Regions from separate parts of the Pseudoalteromonas sp. 68 DY56-GL68 genome, predicted to be linked through region 1. Evidence: predicted binding sites of a transcription regulator. Region 1 holds the regulator's gene; each other region holds the start of a gene.
What was found. The regulator sigma-54, encoded in region 1, starts transcription at its own class of promoters, with help from an activator protein. The targets are predictions, from matches to a motif close to GTTGGCACGNNNNTNGNNT.
Positions count from the first base shown of each region.

Region 1 (7,961 bases):
CAACATGCGGCGGATTTTATGAGGAGATGACTCAAGTAACAGTGCTGTATCGCAAGGTGCTGTTTTAGCTAGCATACCGCGCACTTGAACAAATTGACCACTATTAAGTGACTTGGTCACCTGTTTAAGTTGTTGTAGTGGGTAATCTTGTTCAAAGGCTTCTGGCATTGGCGTCCTTACAACTAAAAAAGTGAGCTCTGGCTAAATAAATACAGCATAGTTGCACAATAATAAATTTGCTGAGTTATCGTTTAAAGCAACCATTATATTAAGAATATTTGTTATATAAGATGAACGAATGACTTAAAAGTAAGATATTTAAGAGAAATTTAAATATCTAAGTTAAGTTTAACGTAAATCTTTCGTGCTTAGCAAATGCTATTCTTGCTCATGAAAGCGTTGTGCTATTAATTCACCTATTGCATTAAGTGCAGCTGTTGCATCAGGGCCTTCGCATACAACTCGAACTTCTTTACCTTGACTGCTCTCTAATAACATTAGAGCAAGTACACTGTCACCTTCAGCTTCTTTGTCATCTTGATATAACATAATTTTAGCATCAAATTGAAGTGCAAGTTGTGCAAGTACAGTTGCTGCGCGCGCGTGTAAGCCAAGTTTGTTTTGAATTAAAAACGTATTTTCAGCATACATGTTAAAGCCCTTGTTATAAGTCTTGCTCACGATGGCGAATTTTTACATTCGCATGGCTTTTCGCGAAACTTTCACCAATCGTCTGTGCTAAGTAAACAGAGCGATGCTGTCCACCCGTGCAGCCAATTGCGATAGTTAAATAACTGCGGTTATTGCGTTCAAGGTGTGGTAACCACGTTTGCACAAAGGTTTGAATCTGCCAAGTAAATTTTTGCACTATGCTATGGCTTGCAAGGTAATCTTTAACGGGTTGGTCGAGCCCCGTAAGTGGCTTAAGATCTGGCTCCCAGTGCGGGTTTGGTAAAAAGCGTGCATCAAATACATAGTCAGCTTCTTTCGGGATACCATGCTTAAAGCCAAATGACATAAAGGTAATAATGAGCTTTTTATCTTTTTTACCGAGAATCTTCTCACGAATTGACTCTGCTAGCTGATGTACACTTAAATCCGTTGTGTCGATCATAAAATCAGCGCGGGTAATTAGGACATCAAGCAGTATTTTTTCTTGCTTAATTGCTAAATCGAGCGGTAAAGAATCTAAAGAAAGCGGGTGTAAGCGTCTTGTCTCAGAGAAACGTTTAATGAGTGTTTGATCATCACTATCAAGGTAAAATAATGTTGGGTTGGCGAAACCTGGCAAGTATTCAAGAATATCATTAAATTCTTGTTGCTCTTTTGGCAGGTTACGCACATCGATACTGACCGCTATTTTGTCGTAATTATCAGAAACACTACGCACTAGCGAAGGTAATAGGTTTACAGGAATATTATCAACGCAATAATAACCAAGGTCCTCAAGGACTCGTAAAGCGACTGATTTACCTGAGCCAGAACGGCCACTGATAATAATTAATTCCATTTATGCCTCTGATGCAATAACTTGAAACAGTTCCTGATCGGTTTTTGCGCTGCGTAACTGTTTACAAAATTCTTTATCTTTTAGTCTATCAGCAATTGTTGATAAGGTCTTTAAATGAAGTTGGCAGTCTCCATCAGGTACAATGAGTGCAACAAAAATATCAACAGGGCGGTTGTCAATTGCATCAAAGTTAATTGGCGATTCGCTCACTATAATAAACGCATGTGGTTTATCAGCACCCGACATACGACCATGCGGAATAGCAATGCCTCTACCAATTCCTGTACTCCCCAACTTTTCTCGATTGAGTAAAGCATTAAGAATATCTTGCTGCGATAGATGAGGAAGCTGCTCATGAGCTAGTTCGCTGATAAATTCGAGAATTCTTTTTTTGCTATTAAAAAGGACCGCAGCTTTGCTGCAGTCCTGGCTAGTAAGTGAACTAAGTTTCATAATTTAGTGTCGAGCTAATTTCTCTTTGTGTTTAATAACTTGGCGATCAAGCTTATCAATTAGCGAGTCGATGGCCGCGTACATATCTTGATGCTCTGTAGAGGCAAACAGTTCGCCTCCGTTTACATGTAAAGTTGCTTCTGCTTTTTGACTTAATTTTTCTACATCTAGAATGACATGAACATTATTAATATGATCAAAATGCCTTTCTAGTTTCGCAAACTTGGTGTTTACATAGTCTTTTAATGAATCTGTGATTTCTACATGACGACCAGTTAGGTTTAGTTGCATAAGCATTTTCCTTCTATGTAAAACGTCTAAATCAAGCTTTTACGCTGATTAGACGGCGGTATTGCTAGAGACTCTCGGTATTTTGCAATTGTACGTCTAGCTACTTTAATTCCTTGCTCAGCCAATATATCTGCAATCTTACTGTCACTCAATGGCTTCGCTGAGTTTTCTGCGGCAATAAGCTTTTTGATTAAAGCGCGTATTGCCGTTGATGAACACTCGCCACCATTTTCTGTGCTGACGTGGCTTGAGAAGAAATATTTCAACTCAAAAATACCCCTTGGGGTATGCATATATTTTTGCGTTGTTACCCGTGAAATCGTCGATTCATGCATTTCGACCATTTCAGCGACATCATTTAGCACCATCGGCTTCATCGCCTCTGGGCCGTGTTCAAAGAAAGCCTGTTGTTGTTGAACAATACAGTTCGTTACTTTTAATAAAGTATCATTCCGACTCTCTAAGCTTTTAATAAACCACTTAGCTTCTTGCAGATGAGAGCGAATAAACTGGCTGTCACTGCTTGATTTTACAGAGCGTGACATAGCCGCATACTGGCTGTTTACTCTGATCTTTGGCATACAGTCAGGGTTTAGCTCAACCACCCAACGACCTTTAACTTTTTTTACCGATACATCAGGTATGACGTATTCAGACTCTTCACGTACGATGCTATCCGCGGGCTTAGGGTTCAAGCTATGGATAAGCGTCATCACTTCTTTAAGCTCGTTTTCTTTAAGCTTAGTCTTTTTCATCAAAGTACGATAGTCGCGACTTGCTAATAATTCGATGTGCTCAGATAAAACCATTTTAGTTTCAGCCAAATAAGGTGTATCTGCATCGAATTGACGAAGTTGTATACATAGGCACTCTTGTAAACTGCGAGCACCAATACCGACAGGATCAAATAGCTGTATTCTTTTTAAGACCGCTTCGACTTCATCAAGTTCTATTTCTTCTTCATCATCATTTTGATTAAAGCTTTCAACAATATCCTCACAACTCACAGTTAAAATACCTGAGTCATCGATAGCTTCGACTATAGCAACAGCAATTGCTTCGTCGGTCGGACTAAATGGAGTCAACTGTAGTTGCCACATCAGGTATTCATGGAGAGTTTCGGTTGACGCACCTTGGTAAATAGACTCATCTTCTGGCATTGGCCCTGACGAGGTTGAAGGGGCTGCACTCATGTACTCATCCCATGTGACATCCATTGCTAGGTCGTCACTGACGGTATCTTTATTGAGTGCATCACTGCTTTCTTGCTCGTATTCACTGGGTGCTTCTTCTGCTGTAGCTGTGACTTGTGAATCATCAGAGTCAGATTTTTGTTCGTTTTTACCGATCGCTTCTTCATTATAATCCGCTTCTTCTACTTCAAGCAGAGGATTACTATCAAGCGCTTCTTGTATTTCTTGCTGGAGATCCAATGTACTAAGCTGCAATAAGCGAATGGCTTGTTGCAGTTGTGGAGTCATTGTAAGTTGCTGGCCCATGCGCAGCTGTAATGATTGCCTCATGTATCCCTAACAATCCTTTTAAATCATTGATTGATACTACTTTGAGTAAATATCAATATGTTGTCATTATTGTAAGTCTAGCAGATGCTCTAGTCGGTGGTGTATTGGTTACAACCTGAATTGCTCGCCTAGATAGACATCGCGTACCGTTTGGTCTGCTAATACGTGTTCAGGCGTGCCTGATGCAATTAGCTCCCCATGAGAAACAATGTAGGCTTTTTCACAAACATCAAGGGTTTCTCGAACATTATGGTCAGTTATTAGTACACCGATACCACGGTTTTTCAAATGCTCTATAATTTTCTTTATATCTAACACTGAAATTGGATCAACACCAGCAAAAGGCTCATCTAGCAGAATAAATTTTGGATCTGCGGCTAATGCTCGCGCGATTTCAACACGGCGACGCTCGCCTCCTGATAGCGCCATACCTTGGCTATCTCGGATGTGCTGAATACTAAATTCATCAAGCAGGTTATTGAGTGTTTCTTCTCGTTGCTGTTTTTTAAGATCTTTGCGTGTTTCAAGAATCGCCATCAGGTTTTGGTAGACTGTCAACTTTCTAAAAATGGATGATTCTTGAGGTAAATAGCCAATACCTAATCGAGCACGATTATGCATGGGTAATAAAGTGATGTCGTTGTCATCAATGCTAATTTTACCTTTGTCGCTTGGCACTAGCCCAACAATCATATAAAAGGTGGTGGTTTTACCTGCACCATTAGGACCTAGTAAGCCGACAATACTGCCTGCTTCGACTTCTAGTCCCACATTTTTGACAACTTGGCGGCCTTTATAGCTCTTTGCTAGCAGCTCTGCTTTTAATGTACTCATGGCTGGCCTTTATCATCTTTTTTATTATCAACAGGCACTAAGATTGTATGCACACGATCCGTTGAGTTTTCGTCTTTTTCAGCACTAATTAGCTGTTGTTCCATGTCATAAGTTATACTTTTTGCGCTGACTTTTTGCCCTGCTTGTGTCACTTGCGCATCGCCAACTAATGTGAGTAAACGCTTTGCTACATCGTAACGAACTTCGTCTGCGCTGGCGCTCATAACCGTGCCATCTTCTTGTTTTTCTTCAAAGTAGGCTGGCTTACCTGTGGCAATGATAAGTGAAACAGTACCATCAACTTCACCTGCATGTGCTTCTAGGCGATCTGCGGTAATACGACGATTACCATGGGTTATTTCTACATTTTCTTCAAAAATCCCTACACCATTTTTTAACTGACCTACTTGGCGATCTGAGCTAATGCTGATAGGAGTACCCGCTTGGTCTGCAGCAGCGCTTGAAAACGCAATCAATAAGCTTGGGATTAGAAGTAATTTTTTAAGTTTATTGGTCATAGTATATGGTTCGTGTATGGTTAGTTAACTCGACGATTTCGGCTTTTAAATCGGCTTTTAAACCTTTACCGGTAATCTTTAAGTTTGGGCCTGTTAATGTAACAGGTTGTTTTGAGTACATGGTCATTTTTTCAATATCGACATTGATATTTTCTGCGTTGATATCTTCAATCATGCCATTATGAGTTAGGTTTTTTGCAACAACGTCACCTTCAAAAATGAGTTGATCGTTTTCGTACAAGGTAGCCTCTTTTGCTTTTACCTGCCAAACCTGTTGATCCCCATAAATGGTAAAAATAGGCTGCTCAAAAAAAGTAAATCCTAATTGCTGGTATAGCTCCATTTTAGCCGCAGCGACTTTATGGCTGATGTTACCTTGCTCATCATACGCAGTTTGCTTTAGCGCAATGGCGGTGTAATCCGGTGTTGCGATTATCTCGTCTTCACTGTTTATTGCGTCTGTTGGTTGGCTAAAGTACGGATACCATAACCAGATCATGCAACAAACAAAAACAATACTCAGTAAAATACGGGCTATATTCATGCGCTGGTTCCATCAGTTGTTAACGCTTTCGCGTTTTCCAGCATTAATAAATCAGTCAGCTCTCGCACAGCACCAAACCCTCCGGGTAACATGGTAGTGTAATGAGCGAGTCTTTTTATAAGTGGGTGAGCATCGTTTACAGCAACGGCAAAGCCTACCTTTTCCATGACGGGTAAATCAGGGCCATCATCACCGATATAAGCTATTTGCTCATCGGTCAAAGCCAGTTTGTCTTTTAATTCTTGATACGCAATAAGCTTGTTTTCTTGACCTTGATAGATGTGTTGTACTGTTAGGCTAGTCATGCGTTGCTGAACTATTTGTGAATGTCGCCCTGTAATAACCGCAACCTCAAAGCCACTATTTATTAATGCTTTGATACCAAAGCCATCTTTGGTATTAAACGCTTTGAGTTCTTCACCGTTATTTCCTAAGTAAATACGGCCATCAGAGAAAACGCCATCAATATCGCAAATGAGTAGTTTTATTTTCTGAGCACGTTGGCTTACATCTGTGCTTAATGGCTGATAAAGCTCGGCAAACGTCATGTTTAAAGTACCCCTGCTTTTAAAAGGTCTTGCATATTAAGTGCGCCAATCGGTGTATTACTTTCATCTATTATTATTAAACCGTTAATGCGTTTTCGTTCCATAATATTCAATGCTTCCGCAGCGAGCATATCTGCATGTGCGGTGGTGCATGAGCGTGTCATTACTTGGCTAATCGATGTGTTATGAATATCGACACGTTGCTCTAAAATACGGCGTAAATCACCGTCAGTAAACAGGCCTGCAAGCTTTTTGTTTTCATCGACAATAGCTGTCATACCGAGGCCTTTGGCTGACATTTCTATCAGCGCATCTTTAACGCTTTGGGACTCGGTAACGATAGGTGTGGCACTGCCAGTATGCATGACGTCTTCAAGGCTCAGTAATAAGCGCTTACCTAAGCTCCCCCCAGGGTGAGATAAAGCAAAGTCATCGGCAGTAAAACCGCGCGCTTCGAGTAGGGCAACGGCTATCGCATCGCCCATAACTAATGTCGCAGTGGTGCTGGCAGTAGGGGCGAGGCCTAATGGACACGCTTCTTGGCTAACTTTGATGCACACATGGACATCCGATAGCTTACCCATAGTTGAGTTAGGGTTACCTGTTAGAGATATCATTTTTGCGCCAATACGCTTAATAACAGGGATAATACCAAGCACTTCACTGGTTTCACCTGAATTTGAAATGCACATCACAACATCTTCACGTGTGATCATACCTAAGTCACCATGACTCGCTTCACCTGGATGAACAAAAAATGCTGGGGTGCCAGTACTTGCTAATGTTGCGGCTATTTTATTGCCAATATGGCCTGATTTACCCATACCTATGACGATAATACGCCCTGTGCAATGAAACATTAATTGGCAGGCATGTTCGAAATCAGCATTGATATACTGTTCAATTTCTCTTAATGCTTGCGCTTCAACTTCAAGAACTCGCTTACCTTGCGCAATAAAGCTTTGCTGCGTCATTTGTTATCCTATTTGACTGAAAATATAGCCTTGGTATGCAATAAATGCGACTAACAATAAACCACCTTCAATTCTATTGATACGACGAGCACCTCTTAAGTTCAATGACATAGCGATTAAAGCAATGGTTGCGCCAATCATAATCAAAGCATCTCGGTTAGCCGCTGAAGGGTCGATGATTGATGGGTTGATAATCCCTGCAAGAGGCAGTACCGCCAATAGGTTGAATAAGTTTGAGCCAACAATATTACCTAAGGCTAAATCATCTTCATTTTTTAGTACGCCGGCTATACAGGCTGCTAGTTCAGGTAAACTGGTGCCAATAGCAATGATGGTTAACCCAATCATCAAGTCGCTTAAGCCAAAGTATTTTGCAATATCTACTGCCGAACCAACCAGAAAGTGTGAACTGATAGGAAGAAGGATCATACCTACGACAAGCCAAAACAAAGCTGAGCCTGTAGAAACATTATCCGGGATATCTTCACATGCTTCAGAGACGAAAGGGTCATCCGCTTGGTTTTTATCCCTTAAAGAAATAATAACTAAGCCTACAAGGAAAACAATAAAGCCAACAAGTAGCGCAATACCTTCACCAAATGAAAAGAAGTTATCAGAGAATATATACCAAGAAGCAACTGACACTAAGAGTACTAACGGCATCTCACGTTTGAGTGTTGTAGAAGAGACAGATAAAGGTCTTAATAGTGCAGTAATACCTAATACTAGTAGGATGTTAGTAATATTAGAACCAACAGCATTACCT
Region 1 covers NZ_JAOCZL010000024.1:33,812-41,772, forward strand. The annotation lists gene mgtE (magnesium transporter) at 1-168, opposite strand, end outside; gene NYF15_RS19350 (HPr family phosphocarrier protein) at 379-651, opposite strand; gene rapZ (RNase adapter RapZ) at 665-1,510, opposite strand; gene ptsN (PTS IIA-like nitrogen regulatory protein PtsN) at 1,511-1,963, opposite strand; gene hpf (ribosome hibernation promoting factor) at 1,967-2,254, opposite strand; gene NYF15_RS19370 (RNA polymerase factor sigma-54) at 2,281-3,777, opposite strand; gene lptB (LPS export ABC transporter ATP-binding protein) at 3,886-4,611, opposite strand; gene lptA (lipopolysaccharide transport periplasmic protein LptA) at 4,608-5,129, opposite strand; gene lptC (LPS export ABC transporter periplasmic protein LptC) at 5,119-5,673, opposite strand; gene kdsC (3-deoxy-manno-octulosonate-8-phosphatase KdsC) at 5,670-6,221, opposite strand; gene NYF15_RS19395 (KpsF/GutQ family sugar-phosphate isomerase) at 6,224-7,195, opposite strand; gene NYF15_RS19400 (calcium/sodium antiporter) at 7,199-7,961, opposite strand, start outside.

Region 2 (7,961 bases), on a different contig from region 1:
CTCTTCAGATAAACGCTCCGCGTTACCCGCAAACGTTGCTAAATCATAAGATTTAGTACCAACGTTTAAAGTACCATCATCATCAACACCTAAATTGTCGATTGTTACATTTACATAAGCTTTTGCTTCAATACCTGTATTCTCTGCATTAATTGCCTCAGCAACATCCACTGCTGATTGTGTATTTGCATAGGTATGTGTATAAGCACCCTTATAACCAGAGAAAGTTACGCTGCCCCCAGTACCATTAGCAAACTCTGTTGCGAGTGTTGAAGCATTAAACTCACCAAAAACTGACCCGCCACCTTTCACTTCATGTGAGCCGATATCACCCGCAGCTGTGCTCTCAAGTGTTACATCAATCGTTTGGTTCGCATCTGAGCCCACTTGGAATTGCTTAGTGCCAAAGGTTCCATCGAGTAGCTGTACACCACCGAACGTTGTTGTATCAGAGATACGAGTTAATTCTGTTTGTAATGCTGTAACTTCTTGCTGTAGCGCGTCTCTATCTTCTGCTGAGTTTGAACCATTTGCAGCTTGAAGCGCAAGCTCACGCATACGTTGTAAGATACTGGTAGACTCTTGCATCGCACCTTCAGCTGTTTGCGCCATTGAGATACCATCATTTGCGTTACGCTGTGCGACTGCAAGACCGTTTATTTGTGATGTTAAACGGTTTGAAATTTGTAGGCCCGCTGCATCGTCTTTGGCGCTATTAATACGCATACCTGACGCTAAGCGTTCCATTGAGGTTGTTAAACCTTGACTTGATTTATTCAGATTACGCTGTGCGTTTAGTGACGACACATTAGTATTGACTGTTAATGCCATTTTACCATCTCCTAGTTTTAATTAGGCTGTGGTCCAATGATAATGTGAGGAACCACGCGCTTTGTAAAACACATAAAGCAGGAAGCGTGCCAGCTCAAAAATAAATTTTAAAACCATGTTTTATAAGCGTTTTTAATTCACTCCTTATGATAAAGCTCATAATAAAAAAGCCAGTGACAATTTATTGCCACTGGCTTTTTTAGAAATAGGCAAACTATTTCCGATGTTTTGTCACTATAAATAATCAAACAATGTTAAGTTGGCTAAGCGTCCAAAGGTTGCTTGTGATGCCTGCAACGCTGTTTCATGTTTCGTTAAATCGCTAATCGCTTCGGCCATATCGACTTCAACTAAGTTTGCTTTACTCTCTTTATTATTAATATCTAACGCGCTATTTGAGTCAGTCACTTGCTCAACCAAGTTCATACGTGCACCTAAACTTGCTTGAGTAAACACAACTTGATCACTGGCATTTTGTAATTGCACCAAACCATCAGCGAGTGCATCGTGCAGCTCATCACCTTCAAGGCCACTATTAAGGCTAGTGATCAGGTTTTGCATGGTATTGAGTACATTTTCTTTTTGCGGTTGTTGCAACGAAAAGTCAAACGTACCAGGGGCTGCGCCCTCTAGCTTAAACTCCATACCAGCATATTCAATTGGCTCGCCTGTATATTCACCAGTCACTGCTGGGGTGATTGGATTACCATAGCCGTCATTAATAACATAGGTATCAGGGTCACCAGGGTTAACACCTGGAACAAGTTCGACTTGAAATGTATTATCTGCAGGCAATGCCGTCGGGTTCAAGTCGTAATTCGCTTGATGGAACTTATCAAAATCAGCTTGTTTTTTGACATACACAGTACCCGATGTAACACCGCCTGCCGCTGTTCCCTCATTTGATACTACATCAAGGCGGGCATTCACTTTTTCGAACGCAGTAAAACCATTATCACTTGAGCGAACATCAACACCTTTAGCTATTGTTACTTTATGCTGTCCCTGATCGCCTTGATATTCATATAGGCCAGTTAGCGTATTCAGGCTGTATGTTTGCGTGCTATCTTGATAACCAGAAAAAATATACTTGCCATCTTCAGATTGACTATTCATTGAGCTGAGCAAAGACTTTTGCAGCTCCTCCAGCTCACTGGCAATGGTTTGTAAGTCTGTCTGGCTCATCGCCCCATTACCGGCTCGAATTGCTAGCTCTTGCGCAGCCTGAATGGTGGTATTGATATTTTGTAGTACACTTTCTTCTGTTTCTAATCGGCCATTCAGTTGATTAATATTTTTAGTATACTGCTCGTTTGTCTGAATTTTATTTGTAAATAAAGATGCTTGCGAGTAGGCAGACGGGCTTTCTGAAGTCGATAAATATTTTTGCCCAGTATTCACGCGCTCTTGTGCATTAGCAACACCTTGCTGCCCTTCAAGAATTTTGTTGATACTGCTTTGGTACATTAAATTATTAGATAAACGCATAATTACCTCGCCGCACTTAATAAGGTATCAAAAACTGAACGGGCAGTCGCAAGCACTTGTGCAGACGCCGCATAAGATTGTTGAAAACGAAGCAAATTAGCAGCTTCTTCATCTAGGTTTACACCCGACAAAGATTCATACCATGCTTCAGACTGCTCAGCCAACGCTGTAAAAGCTGCGCCATTCGTTTGAGCTTGCCCTGTAACCACACCAATATCAGACACTAAACCAGTATAGGCTTGATTAACGGTTTGATGGTTATTATCTGCTGAGCCGTCAACATTTCGTCTCACGATATTTGAATTCTGAATATCAGCTAGCAATAAACCATTACGGTTATCGTCAATTCCGCCTTCATTTGCTTCCACAGTAAATGTATCACCTAAAGCAGGCGTACCTTCTATATCGAAATCAAAACCGTAATTTACAAAGTTACCGCCTGCTGCTGAAAGCACATTTTTTAATGGCGGTGTTCCGTTGAATGTTTCAGTATTAACCCCATCAGACACTGTATATTCATCTGGCTCTGCAGTTTTAGAAATCGTAATACTGCCATTAGGTAAACTGACTGGAGAACCGAAATAGCCTGCATCGGTTACTGTTCCAGCAGTAATACTGGCATCACTGGTGTTGTTGATATCATTAGCTGTTCGAATAGGCGATGCAAGCGCTAAGTCTTCGGGTCTGTTTGTAGCTAGCTCTAAATTGCCAGAAGCGTGAGAGTTTAATTTAACCATAAACTTATCACCGACATTCGCCGTGCCAGAAACATTGAGCTCTAAACCAAATGACTCACCACCGGCAGGTGTAATAGTTGAAGAGTCAATAACCCCACCCACTACATCTGCGGTGGTTACTGCACCAATTGGCTCACCTTTATTATCAACTGCTTGGATTTCCACTGTCGTAGGGCTGGTATAACTAATCACAAAATCACTGGCTGGTAGTGAACTACCAAACCCAGCTTCAACAGTTGCCGTCATTGATGCGTTACCCGTATTTGCCTGATACGCAAGGCCATTGGTTGAAGGGATAGCAAAAATATCTCCGCCCATTTCACCATTCGCAGTCATACCTAGGTGATTCTGTTGGTTAAATGCATCAGCAAGCGCCAACCCCATTTGACCAAGCTGGTTGTGTGCCGGCACGAGGATGTCATCACGAAATGATAAAAGACCACCAATTTTGCCTTTTAATTTACCCGTATCCACCTCAAGCGGCACAGCTTTGCCACCATTGACATCTAACTTAAGTTCTTGAAAACTCGGATCAGGATCGCCTGTTAAAGAAAATAAATTAAATGTACCATTTTCCATAACTAAGGCTTCGCCTGTGCCTAAATAAACTTGCTTTTCACCGTTACTGCCATCAAGCGTTTCAATATCAATTAATTCAGATAAATCACGAATCGCTTTATCACGTTCATTATAAAGGCTACTTGAAAGTGACTCACGGTCAGTGCCATCAACAGCAACAATTTGTGAATTCAGTTCACTTATACTTTGAATTAAATTATTCGCTTCTTCGGAAAAGATTTCTAGCTGCTCATTCACAACCGCTTTTTGCTCTGAAACAATCCCCGATAGTCTATCCATCTGATCAATTAAATTCTGTGCATCTGTCATCACTAAAGAACGCGCAACATTTGACGATGGCTGATTTAGGCTTTCTTGAATATTATTAAAAAACGAATTAACACTGGTTGATACACTATTTGACTCTTCTGAGAATAAGCTATCCATGCGGCTTGCTTCTGTAACAAATTGGTCAAAAAATGCTTTACTTGACGTGTCACGATTGAGCTGTTTTTGCGCAAACTCATTGAGTAAACGATAAGTTTCACCACGACCAACTTGATTGTCGATCATGGTAGTAAATTCTGTTCGCTCACGTACATAGCCTTCTGTATTAACATTGGCTATGTTTTTACTGGTGGTTTGCAGCAACTGTGAGTTTGCTCTTATACCAGCATTTGCAATGTCATAAATATTAAATGACATGAGGGCTTACTCCTTAACGTACCAATGAAGCAGCAACACTTTGAAGCTCAACACGCTTTAGTACCTGCTTTATTTTATCGGCATAATTTGGGTCTGTTGCATAACCTGCTTTTTGTAAAGAATCTAAAAATGCTGCAGGCTCTGCGGTGTTTTCAAGTGCTTCTTGATAACGAGGATTCTCATTGAGGAAATCCACAAAATCATGAACACTTTCTTTAATCGATTGATAAGAACGAAAACTGGCTTGTTTCTTAACAGGCACACCTTGCTCAAACTCCAAAGTAAGTTTGCTTGCTTTGTCACCTTGCCAGCTTTTATCAGATTTAATATTGAATAAGTTGTTACTACTGGTGCCGTCTGCTTTGCTAATAATGTGTTTTCCCCAACCTGTCTCAAGGGCAGCTTGCGCAACCATGACAGCAGGGTTTAAACCAATTTTCTCAGCTGCATTTTTAGCATGTTCCCACACTGTGCTGATAAATGATTCAGCATCATCAAAGCGATTTTCAGTTTGTTCATTGGCTGATGCAGTCTCGACAGCTTTAGTCGTCGTATCTGGCTGTTCAACACCACTTGCACGTCTATCACTGTTAAACTCAGTTGTAGTCCTAAGCACAGAGCCTGGCATAAATTTTTTGCCATCAGGCGATAACTGCTGAACAATAAGATCTGCTAAACCCAATGAGCCATTTGAAGACAGCTCGACTGATAGTTGCTGATCATGCATTTCTTCAAAAAACTTTACGCCACTGGTGTTAAAAGGACTGTCTTTATCTTCGAACGCTTCATTCGCTTTACGCATACTCTTTAAGAGCATTTGTGTGAAGATAGATTCAAATTGTGCCGCCGCCTTTTTTAGCGCCTCTTTTGACGCATCGCTAGAGGCATCACTTTTTAGGGCACTTTGACGTAATGAGTCTAAGTTACCTAAATCAAAAAAGTTTTGCTTGTCGAGATGATTAGTATCCATCAGCTTTTTGACACAATAATTATTAATACCCAATCAAATGCAAAAAATGAGCCAACAAATAAGAGAAAAGAATTTAGAATAATAACGCAGAGACTAAAAACGCGCTTTCGCGCGTTTTTAGTTAATTAGATAATCACAAGTTGTCCGTTTATGGCCCCTGCTTGCTTAAGTGCTTCAAGAATGGCCATTAAGTCACCTGGCGCTGCCCCCACTTCGTTAATAGCACGCACCAGATCATCAAGACTAATTCCTGGATTAAATACAAATGCACGAGAATCATCTTGGTCAACATCGATAATGCTTTGATTAGTCACAACTGTTTCACCCTCGCTAAATGCGTTTGGCTGCGAAACATTTTGCTGCTCAGCGATGGTAACGGTTAATCCACCATGCGTAATCGCCGCCGGTTGCAATTTAACATTCTTACCAATCACTATCGTGCCTGTACGTGAATTAACAATAATTTTTGCTGCAGTGTCAGCGGGTTTGAACTCCAAATTTTCAAGCGTTGATAAATAAGCAACACGCTGCGATGCATCACGAGGTGCAAGTACTCTTACTGACGCCGCATCAATTGCTTGCGCACTATTTGGACCAACTAAGTCATTAATTGTTTGCTCTAATCTTTTTGCTGTTGTGAAATCAGGGCGATTCAAGTTAAAGGTAATGTAGTCGCCTTGCATAAACGGGCTTTTAACTGCTCTCTCAACCGTTGCGCCATTAGGAATACGCCCAACAGTGGGTGTGTTGATAATAACACGGCTACCGTCAGCACCTTCTGCGCCTAACCCACCAACGACAAGGCTACCTTGGGCAATCGCATAGGTGTTGCCATCAACCCCTTTTAAGAAGGTTTGCAGTAATGTACCACCACGTAGGCTTCCTGCACTACCAATTGAAGAGACCGTGATGTCAATTGTTTGGCCAGGCTTTCTAAATGCAGGCAATTCTGCGTGCACAGCAACAGCGGCAACATTTTTAATTTTTGGCTTTAAACTCGCCGGCAAAGTTATGCCAAAACCATTAAGCATGGCTTTAAAGCTTTGTTCAGTAAAACGGCTTTGTTCACCAGTACCTGGCAAACCAACCACCAGACCATAGCCAACTAATTGGTTAGAGCGAACACCTTCGACCATAGAAACATCTTTAACCCGCTCAGCCTGCACACTAAACTGCAAACTAAGTAAGCAAAGTGCGATGATGCATTTAACCCCATTCATGATGTGTTACCTCTAAAAAGGAAAAAGTGAACTACTGAAGAATCGTGAAAGCCACCCTGCACTTTGCGACTCTTGCATTTGCCCTTTTCCTGAATATTGAATTCGTGCATTCGCAATGCGATTCGATGTGACTGTATTATCGGCGGTCACATCCTCAGGGCGAACTAAGCCTTCTAAACGAATAAATTCTTCGCCTGTATTTAAGGTTAGCCACTTTTCACCGCGGATCACTAGGTTGCCATTAGGCAAAACGCGCATTACATTGACGGATATATCACCAAATAAGCTATTAGACTGGTTTGACTTTGAATCGCCTTTAAATGATGAACCTGAGCCAATACCAAACTGGATGCTATCTCCGCCTATATTAACTGGGTTTCCACCTAAGCCAATAACTGGATCTAAGCTCGCATCCGTTTCTTTATCTGTTTCAGTTTTTGCCGCTTTCGATGCTTGCGTAGACTCTTGCAACTTAACAGTAATAATATCGCCTGTTCTAAGTGCTTTTTTATCTGAATACAAATCATTTGATAGGTAACTATCAAACAATGAACCTGTTGGTACCATTTGTTCAGCAGAAGGCTCTGGATACATAGGTGCATAGTAAGGGTCATCCTGAACCACATGGTGGTTCTGTGTTGACATACAACCACCTAACATAAGTGCTGCCGATGTGACTAAGATAATATTACGCATGCGACCTCCTACCCATTAAAGCTGCTGATTAATGTAGCTAAGCATTTCATCAACGGCTGAAATCACTTTTGAATTCATTTCATAAATTCGTTGCGTTTCAATCAGATTAACAAGCTCTTCAGTTACATTAACGTTCGACGTTTCAAGTGATCCTTGAACCACAGTACCTAAGCCATCAATTCCTGGATTACCTTGCACAGGCGCACCACTTACAGCGGTTTCTGTATAAAGGTTTTGCCCCATCGGCTCTAAACCCGACGGATTAATAAAATCACTGATTGTAAGCTGACCAATCACGACATTTTCTGCTTGTCCTGCCACCCGCACAGATACTTCACCATCTTGTGAAACAGTGATTGATTGCGCATCGTCAGGGACATTCATTTCAGGCTGAATAGGGAAACCCGCACCAGAGGTTACAATTCGGCCATCTTCATCGGTTGTAAATTGACCATTACGTGAGTAAGCAATATTTCCATCTGGCAGTTGTACTTCGAAAAAGCCAGGTCCTGAAATCATCCAATCGAGTGAGTTTTCGGTGGTAAGCATATTACCTTGCGAAAAGTTCTTTTGGTTTGCAACTACTTTTGCACCCGCACCAAGCATTAAACCTGATGGCATTTCAGTATCTTGTGATGAGCGACCACCAGGCTGATTGATATTTTGATATAGTAAATCTTCGAATACAGCACGGCTTTTTTTATAACCTACTGTGCTGGCATTCGCGAGATTATTTGAAATCACCGAAATATCGGT
Region 2 covers NZ_JAOCZL010000020.1:165,373-173,333, reverse strand. The annotation lists gene NYF15_RS12595 (flagellin) at 1-831, opposite strand, end outside; gene flgL (flagellar hook-associated protein FlgL) at 1,066-2,319, opposite strand; gene flgK (flagellar hook-associated protein FlgK) at 2,322-4,319, opposite strand; gene flgJ (flagellar assembly peptidoglycan hydrolase FlgJ) at 4,333-5,289, opposite strand; gene NYF15_RS12575 (flagellar basal body P-ring protein FlgI) at 5,415-6,509, opposite strand; gene flgH (flagellar basal body L-ring protein FlgH) at 6,522-7,205, opposite strand; gene flgG (flagellar basal-body rod protein FlgG) at 7,221-7,961, opposite strand, start outside.
Region 2: a site for sigma-54 is predicted at 5,327-5,345, ahead of flgJ (flagellar assembly peptidoglycan hydrolase FlgJ). Genes of this name have one in related genera too.

Region 3 (7,961 bases), on a different contig from region 1:
GTACAAGTGAAGCTCTCATTACAAATAAAGCATTATGACGATTTAAAAGCTTTTTTATTTTCTTTCTTTCTGTATCAAATGCATATTGATCTGTTACTAAAGGTCTAAGTGTATTTTCCATTACGTTAATGGAGATAGAAAATTCATCTGCCGGAAGTTGATCGTGTACATCAATATGAGCGCGATAAAGCATTAATTTGCCAATACTTAACTTTGAACGTTCAATAAACTTTAGATCAACTTCCTCACCAGGATAACCAATAACTTTTTCATAATCATATTCATAATAGTCACTCCAATACCCAGAACCGTGATAGCCTGATGTTAAGAAATTAAAGTTATGATCATGTGGTTTATGGTAGAAAAATGTATCTTCACCATTAATTTGAGTTAAATAGTCATCTTTAGCAGGCCAAATATTTGCCCTGACAAAGAATGAACTTCCTTTTTTAGGGGGCGCCAGCATTATAACTTGAGAAGTGTAAGAGTTATTATTTTGAAAATTCTCATAATCTTTTAATTCATTTATTATAATGTTGGATAAAAACTGCTTGTTATTATTCAGCATTTTTAGATATGGTGCAAATTCTAGCATTTCATCTTCACATGCTGTATTAATTTTAGATTCATTTAAAATTTCTAGAAACTCTGAAAATTCTAACTTTTCTTCCGTATTACAGTCTATTATTTTTGGCACTTTGAATCTCCGTATAAGTCACGTAAACAATTTTTTGCAGAATACCTAATCATAGGACTAACATCTGTTTGTAACTTTTGAAATATTACTTTAGCTTCCTTTTCATCTCTTAGATAAATCTCTCTAGCGCAATGCCATCTTATATAAGCGTTAGGATGCTCTATATAAGGCAGTAGTATTTTGGTATGTTTATCTTTAGAAAGAGCTCTTAATGCTACAGTTGCGACTTGAAATCTTGAGGTTTCTTGATCTGATGCTATAACTCCTAGTAGCTCATGGTTTTTAGAATCAAATTGCAAACGGATAGGGCTTTTATCTTTCATAATTTGAACAATAAAAAAGGCAGCACACTTATTTACAGAGATAAATGTAATACCTTGCTTACCACCCTTAACTGTAAATAATCCACCTTTTTGGATATCTTCTTCATTATATTTACCAATAAATTTATTAGGAACTCGGTTTACATCCAATTTTTCATTTAAACTCCAACAGCCGATTTTTGCTGAACCTTCTACACACATTAAAATAGATGTTGCATGATCAATGTAAAAACCTGTGGTTAAACTTTTATTTTTGTTTTTTCTAGCTTTTACCTGCTCTTCATCAATAAACGAAATACCAATCTGAACGTGTGTCCCTTGATAAAATGTGGAACCTATTGAAAATTCATTAATATTTGGTGTTATTCTAGACTGGTATAATTCGTGTTTACTGTAACCTTGTAGCTCAGAATTTAATAACTCTTTAAGTTCATCAAGACTAGAGGGAGCATTATCTTTCACAATGTATTCTATTTCTTCTAATTTAACTGACTTATTATTTTCTATTAATGTCTCTATCTCCTTGATCCAAGACCAAAGTTTCCCTTGTAAAATCATATTTTCTGGAGAGGTTTTTCGTTTGAAAATATTTACTAGCTCTATTCTGCTTTTTTCATTTAAGAGCAGCTTATTTATCCTAGAAAAATTAATCATCGTTTTTCCTTAACATTTTAAATTCATATATAAATTAGTAACTAGCAGAGTAAATTTGGCTTTTTAATTTTTATTCATGTGCAATAACACCAATGAATGTACCTATTGCAACCCCTAAGCAGAAGCTGCCACCGACTTCTATCGCAGCAGACGCTGTTGGGAACATCATTTCTTTTTCTAAATATAAACTTGTTGTATTCATAATTAAGTCCTTATTTTAATTTAGTAAGCAATAGCAACAACGATTGCAACGCCAATAGTGATAGGATCTAAGACACTATCATGAGCAGATGAAAAAGTTGCTTCATTTTGTAAAATTAAAGATGAATTTATCATATTTTATTCCTATTATTTTTTGTAGATCAAAACCCTGCTAGTTACTCCTTTAACATGAATATTAATGCTTAACTCTTTTATATAAAATTATTACAATTTCAATAGTGCAGTTACTTGTTCATGTAATTAAAATCTAGCGCTGATTGTTTTTTTGTCAATGTTTTTTTATTTTTATTTTTGTTTGTTATATTTATAACCCTAACTTTTAATAATAATGTTTCATTTTATATTTTTAAGTAGGTATTTTGTTTGTTATTTAACTGCGATGTTTTAGTTTTACCTTATATTGATAATTAGGGGAAAATCATGAGAAAACACTATAAATTCAATATCTTTTCGAGATAAGCTGTACTGCGCATCGCTTTCTTTTGCTTTGCAGGCATACTTTTATTAATACTTGTCTCTGCTTTTAAGTGATTGAAGGCGATATGTCTAAGTCCAGCGAACACTGACGCTGCTCCCTTACTCCTAATACGGCAACCATCTTCTCTGAAACCAATATCTGAACGCCAGCCAATCCGTTTTCTATTTACTAATGTTGTCGTACTGATATAGTCAATTATTTAGCTATAGCATGCCGATAAATGCTACTTCATTTCAGCGGATTTAAAGGGATAATACAATTCCGCTTAAATGTATGATCTAATGAATGCTATATAAAATAACTGGATTTATTGCTCGTGAATTCGGGCATAGCTCAGCAACTTTTAAGACTCTCAAGAAAAGAACAAAACGCTCGAAAACGTATGCGATTGCTTGCGGTGTCATTATTTTATGAGGGTAATAGCAGAACCAATATTGCTAAACGCCTTAACATAGCCCGAGGGAGTGTTAATAAGTGGGTCGCTAGCTACTTAGAGTGTGGACTGCTTGGTTTAGATAATAAGCCAATTCAAGGGCGCGCATCTAAATTAACAGAGTCACAACTGGCCTCGCTCGCAGAATTTATAAATGGCAAGAGCACATCACTTCAAGGTGGCCGCCTTACAGTTGAAGACATTGTGCATTACATCAGTACTGAATTTGGAGTTCATTACCACTTAAATCATGTTTGTAGAATATTAAAGCAACTTGGTTTTAGCTGGCTCACTAGCCGTTCAAAGCATCCAAAACAGTCACAAGGGAACCAAGAAGTTTTTAAAAAATTTCCAACTGGAAACGATCCTTCACACACCGGGACACCTTCCTCTTGATCGTATCGACGTATGGTTTCAGGATGAAGTATGATTTGGCCAGCAAAATCCGACTACACGTATTTGGGCTGAAACAGGCACTCGGCCACAGATAGTAAAACAACAGCAATTTGACTGTGGATACTTATTTGGCGCGGTATGTCCAGCTACAGGCTAAACAGAAGCGTTAGTTAGCCCATTCGTAAATAAAGAAGCGATGACGCAGCACATGCGCCAGATAGCACACGCGACACCTGTTGGAAGGCACGCTGTAGTGATAATAGTTGGTGCTGGTTGGTACACATATGATACTGCAGCAGAATTTAAAAACCTCACATTAATAAATCTCCTGCCTTATTCGCTAGAGTTAAACCCAATAGAACAAGTTTGGAGCTGGGTACGACAACACTGTTTATCCGATCAAGTACTTTCAGGCTATGAAGAAATTGTTAATGAAGTTTCAAAGGCATGGAATCACTTTATTTCAGTGCCAGAGCGAGTAAAGAAAATGTGCAATCGGAAATGGATAAAATTGACTTATTCTTTATGCGGAATAGTATAACTGGCTGAACAAGATATCGACTATTATTAACAGCTACGTAGTAAATATCAAACAGCAACTAATTACAGTTTGAAATAGGGCTATGCTTTCGAAATGTATCACCATCGAAACCGTTGACGATCAGCTTTTAAATTAACCACACAAGGCTCTGCAGGTGTACTCCACATTATGATAGACTTGATTGCTGTGCTTATTTATTTCAAAGTGAAAAAGCTAGGCATAAAAGTGGGTTGGCAATGATTCTTTTGCAGGACTTAAGTAAAACAGGAGGGTATGAGTTAGTTTATGGTAACGGGAAGCACACGTAGTATTGGTGAATTAGTATTAGGCTTTTGGCGATTACTAGATTGGCAATTGAGCCCAGAGCAATGTTTAGGCTTTTTAGAGCAAGCGATAGAGGCCGGTGTTACTCATACCGACCACGCTGACATCTATGGTGAATATGGCTGCGAAGCCGAATTTGGTAAAGCGCTCAAGTTGAAACCAAGTATTCGTGATGAAATTAAAATAATTACCAAGTGTGGTATTAAGCCTGCGTTTGCAAGCCTAGGATTACAAGGCAAAGCAAATCATTATGATTCAAGTGCCGCGCATATAATTGCCTCAGCACAGCAGTCACTTAAAAACTTTAACACTGATCGTTTAGATGTATTACTTATCCATCGCCCTGATTACTTAATGAACGCCGATGAAATGGCACAAGCATTTAATACCCTAAAAGCAAATGGTGATGTGATTGATTTTGGTGTATCTAATTTTACCCCATCGCAACTTAGCTTGTTGCAGTCGCGTTTAGATTTTGAATTGGTTACCAATCAGATTGAGTTTTCGCCTTACGAAATGAAAGCCCTTGATGATGGAACTTTAGACCAATGTCAATTGCTCGATATCAAACCAATGCTTTGGTCACCATTAGCAGGTGGACGTCTGTTCTCAAGTGATGATGAAAAAGCGATACGTTTACGCGCAGTGTTAGAGCAGGTCGGCACTGAAGTTGGTGCAAGTTCTCTTGATCAAGTGGTGTATGCCTGGTTATTGATGCATCCAAGTGCGCCATCTGTAGTGCTAGGTACGGGTAATATTGAACGCGTTAAATCAGCTGTTGCTGCTAAGGCTCTTAAGATAAGCCGTGAGCAGTGGTATCGTATTTGGCAGGGCTCAACAGGCCACAGTGTTCCTTAAGCTTCTAAATTAGAAAAGGGCCTTGCGGCCCTTCGTGTTGCAGCAAGTAACACATTCTTTTTTAAAGTGTAAAATCTACCGCGTAAGCGACATACACTTTCACATCTGTTCCATCAATGTCAGTATCTGAAACGCCTAATGTAAAGCCGTCTTTAGATACCGAAACACCGTAGTCGATGATATTGTCATCACCAATGAAATCACCTGAGTAATGGCCGACATGCAGCGCCAGCTCTGTGCCATTACTTCCGATTGGAAAGCTATAATCGGCATTTAAATACAGTGAATCTCCAAAGTCGGTGCCATCGCCGCTTGCTGCTGATGAAGCTAATACGGCTGCGCCAAACGTGAAGCTACCCATACTAATGCTACCGTAGATCTCTGAAAAGTCTGCATCGGTAAACGAGGCCGCATCTGGGTATGCATAATAGATGTAGCCTACATTGTAGCTAAAGGTTTCATTGATATCGCCGCCAAAACCAGCGTAGAGATCCAGCTCGTAGGTCATATCTTCTGCCCAGCTAGCATTTGATATCCAAGTACCCGCATAAAAGCCAGATTCACTTGCGTAATCAATACCACCTTGAATTGCGGCATCTCCGCCGCCTTGCTCTTGACCACGCCATAAGTAGTTTGAGGTTGCTGCCGCGTTAGCTGTTACTTCTGCAAAGCTATACGTCGAGCTTAAAGTAAGTAGCGTGAGGGCGCTGGCCGCGACCACTTTTTTTAGTTTTAGCATGTTTTGTATCCTGTTGTTATGTTGATTTTGCCCATTTCAGATTGCAGTCTGGTTATTTATCGGGGCATTATTTTTATGTGTTGTCTGGATACGATATAGCACTGGTTGTGCCAAGTTAATTTACGGTGGGAATTTTTATGCTTTATTTCTTTTAAAACAGTCTTGTAAGTATTCTTTTGGTTAAAGTTTACTTGTATTTGAATTATTCATGCGCACTTGCATGGTGCAATAAATTTCCTGGTTGCACAATGAAGACGCAACCAGGTTTTTCTTACTTGATAGAGACTTAGCCGAAAATGGCACGCATTAAACTAATGGTTTCTTCAACGCTACGGCCTTTTTCAACTTCACTGATGATTGAATCGCGCTTAGCTTTGATATGTTCAGGGATATCATCACTTGCTAATGCTCGGTCTACCAGTATTTCAGCCGATTCTTTACCACGGCGTACAGTCTTTTTACCCGCAGAGCTTGTGCTGCTTTTAGGCTTGTTTAGTAACTTAATATAGTTAGAGCTATCAGCGGTACTTTTATCTGCATAATAAAAGAAGCTAGGCAATAGGGCTTTGATTTCAACTAGAGATTGCTCAAGCTCATTTGCCGCACTAGCCATTTTGAACCAAGGCATACTATGAATGGCTTCGACAACATCTTGCCAGTAGCGCTCGAAATCGCGGTTATTTAGCTTCGTAATGCCAAGGGCTGCACAAAGGGCATCAAGTTTACTATTTACGATTGGTGTAAACACGTCAGGTCGGCGCATCGCAAGCAAGCGAGTAGCAGGAGCAAGCGTTGGCTTTTCATCGCTGCCATTAAATGCCATGAAGTAAGCAACCATAAAATGCTGATAATGTTCTTGAGTTACTTCACCCTCAAGTGGAATGTGTGCAAGAGCCTCATCGAACGCACCAGGTAAATCACTCAACATTTGATGGAAACCTTTGGCGTTTTTAGTTGAAGCAAACCATTCAACGTCAAAGTTATAGCTGCTTGGATCGAGCGAGGCACTGTGTTTACCTGAAAACGCTAAACGGTCTTCTGGGATCATCTCTTTGAGTGATTGCGATTTAATTGCAGCAATGTAATTAGCTAAGCGTAGTTGCTCATCAAGCGCTACAAGCTCTTTATGCTGATCGATGAAACTTGCGATAACTGGCCATGGCGCAACTCTTAACGTTTTTAACTGCAAAAAGCTGATTGCAGAAATTAATAAGTCATGAAGTTTTTTAAGTGTCGGTAATTGCTTATCTTCTAATAGATCGTAATTAATGCGATCACGGCTTGCACTCAATAGCTCATAGCACCAACCTAAAAAGTCTTCAGGGTGGTTTTCTACTTTAACTGCCATTAGATTTAAGCTGATATCAGAGGCTTGCTTGAGGATGTTTTGATAAATTTGACTTTCTTGCTCGCCAAGCGCCATTTTTGACGGTGAAATAAGCAGTTTCTTCATGCTTAATCGATACTCCAGTTTTGACCAAATTAGGTTGTTTGATTTTAGTACACAGGGTGCAAAAACAACAGGGTCGTGCATCATACAGAAGTCACCCCTTAGATGTAACCTACAGTGAAGACTTTTCATTTAATAGTAAAAGCATGCTTAGAGCACCTCGATTGTTCATTAAACTATTTATTTATATTTGTGGGTTATTTTTCTCTATATATGGCTCTAAGTTATTTCAGCGTTGATTCATATTCTTATACCTAAGCTTGTTTACAAACCTTTTTATGGATTGGGCAATGCAATTGCGCCTAACTCCCGCTATGATATGAACATTGTTTGCCCATGTTTAAGGATGATTATGAAAACCTTACTGAAAATTGTTGGTGTCATTTTCGTATTACTGATTGCATTAGTAGTCGTAGCACCATTCCTCATACCTACAGACGCGATATTTAACAAAGTATCGGAGCAAGTAGAACAAACCACAGGTCGTAGTCTGACTATTAATGGTGATAAAAAGTTGTCGGTATTTCCATCATTAACGCTTGAGCTCAACGATGTACATTTTGCTAATATGCAAACAGGTTCACAAAAAGACATGGCGAGCATGCAACAGTTGGCTATCCGTATTCCATGGATGTCTTTATTTGGCGGTGATTTCAAACTAGATAAGTTTGTTATTAATGAACCAACAATATTATTAGAAACCGATAAAAATGGTAAAGCAAACTGGCAATTATTTGATGCGGTTGCTGAGCAACCACAGACAGAGCAGCAAAAGAGTTCTGGCGCTGTTAACTTACCAGATAACTTTGATATCGAACTTGGTGAAGTAGCAATCTATGGCGGGAC
Region 3 covers NZ_JAOCZL010000011.1:125,322-133,282, forward strand. The annotation lists gene NYF15_RS07740 (hypothetical protein) at 1-697, opposite strand, end outside; gene NYF15_RS07745 (hypothetical protein) at 685-1,674, opposite strand; gene NYF15_RS07750 (hypothetical protein) at 1,745-1,876, opposite strand; partial or broken gene NYF15_RS07755 (IS630 family transposase) at 2,757-3,744, shown strand; gene NYF15_RS07760 (aldo/keto reductase family oxidoreductase) at 4,030-4,926, shown strand; gene NYF15_RS07765 (TorF family putative porin) at 4,988-5,665, opposite strand; gene NYF15_RS07770 (hypothetical protein) at 5,952-7,118, opposite strand; gene NYF15_RS07775 (AsmA family protein) at 7,468-7,961, shown strand, end outside.
Region 3: a site for sigma-54 is predicted at 5,762-5,780, ahead of NYF15_RS07765 (TorF family putative porin). Genes of this name have one in related genera too.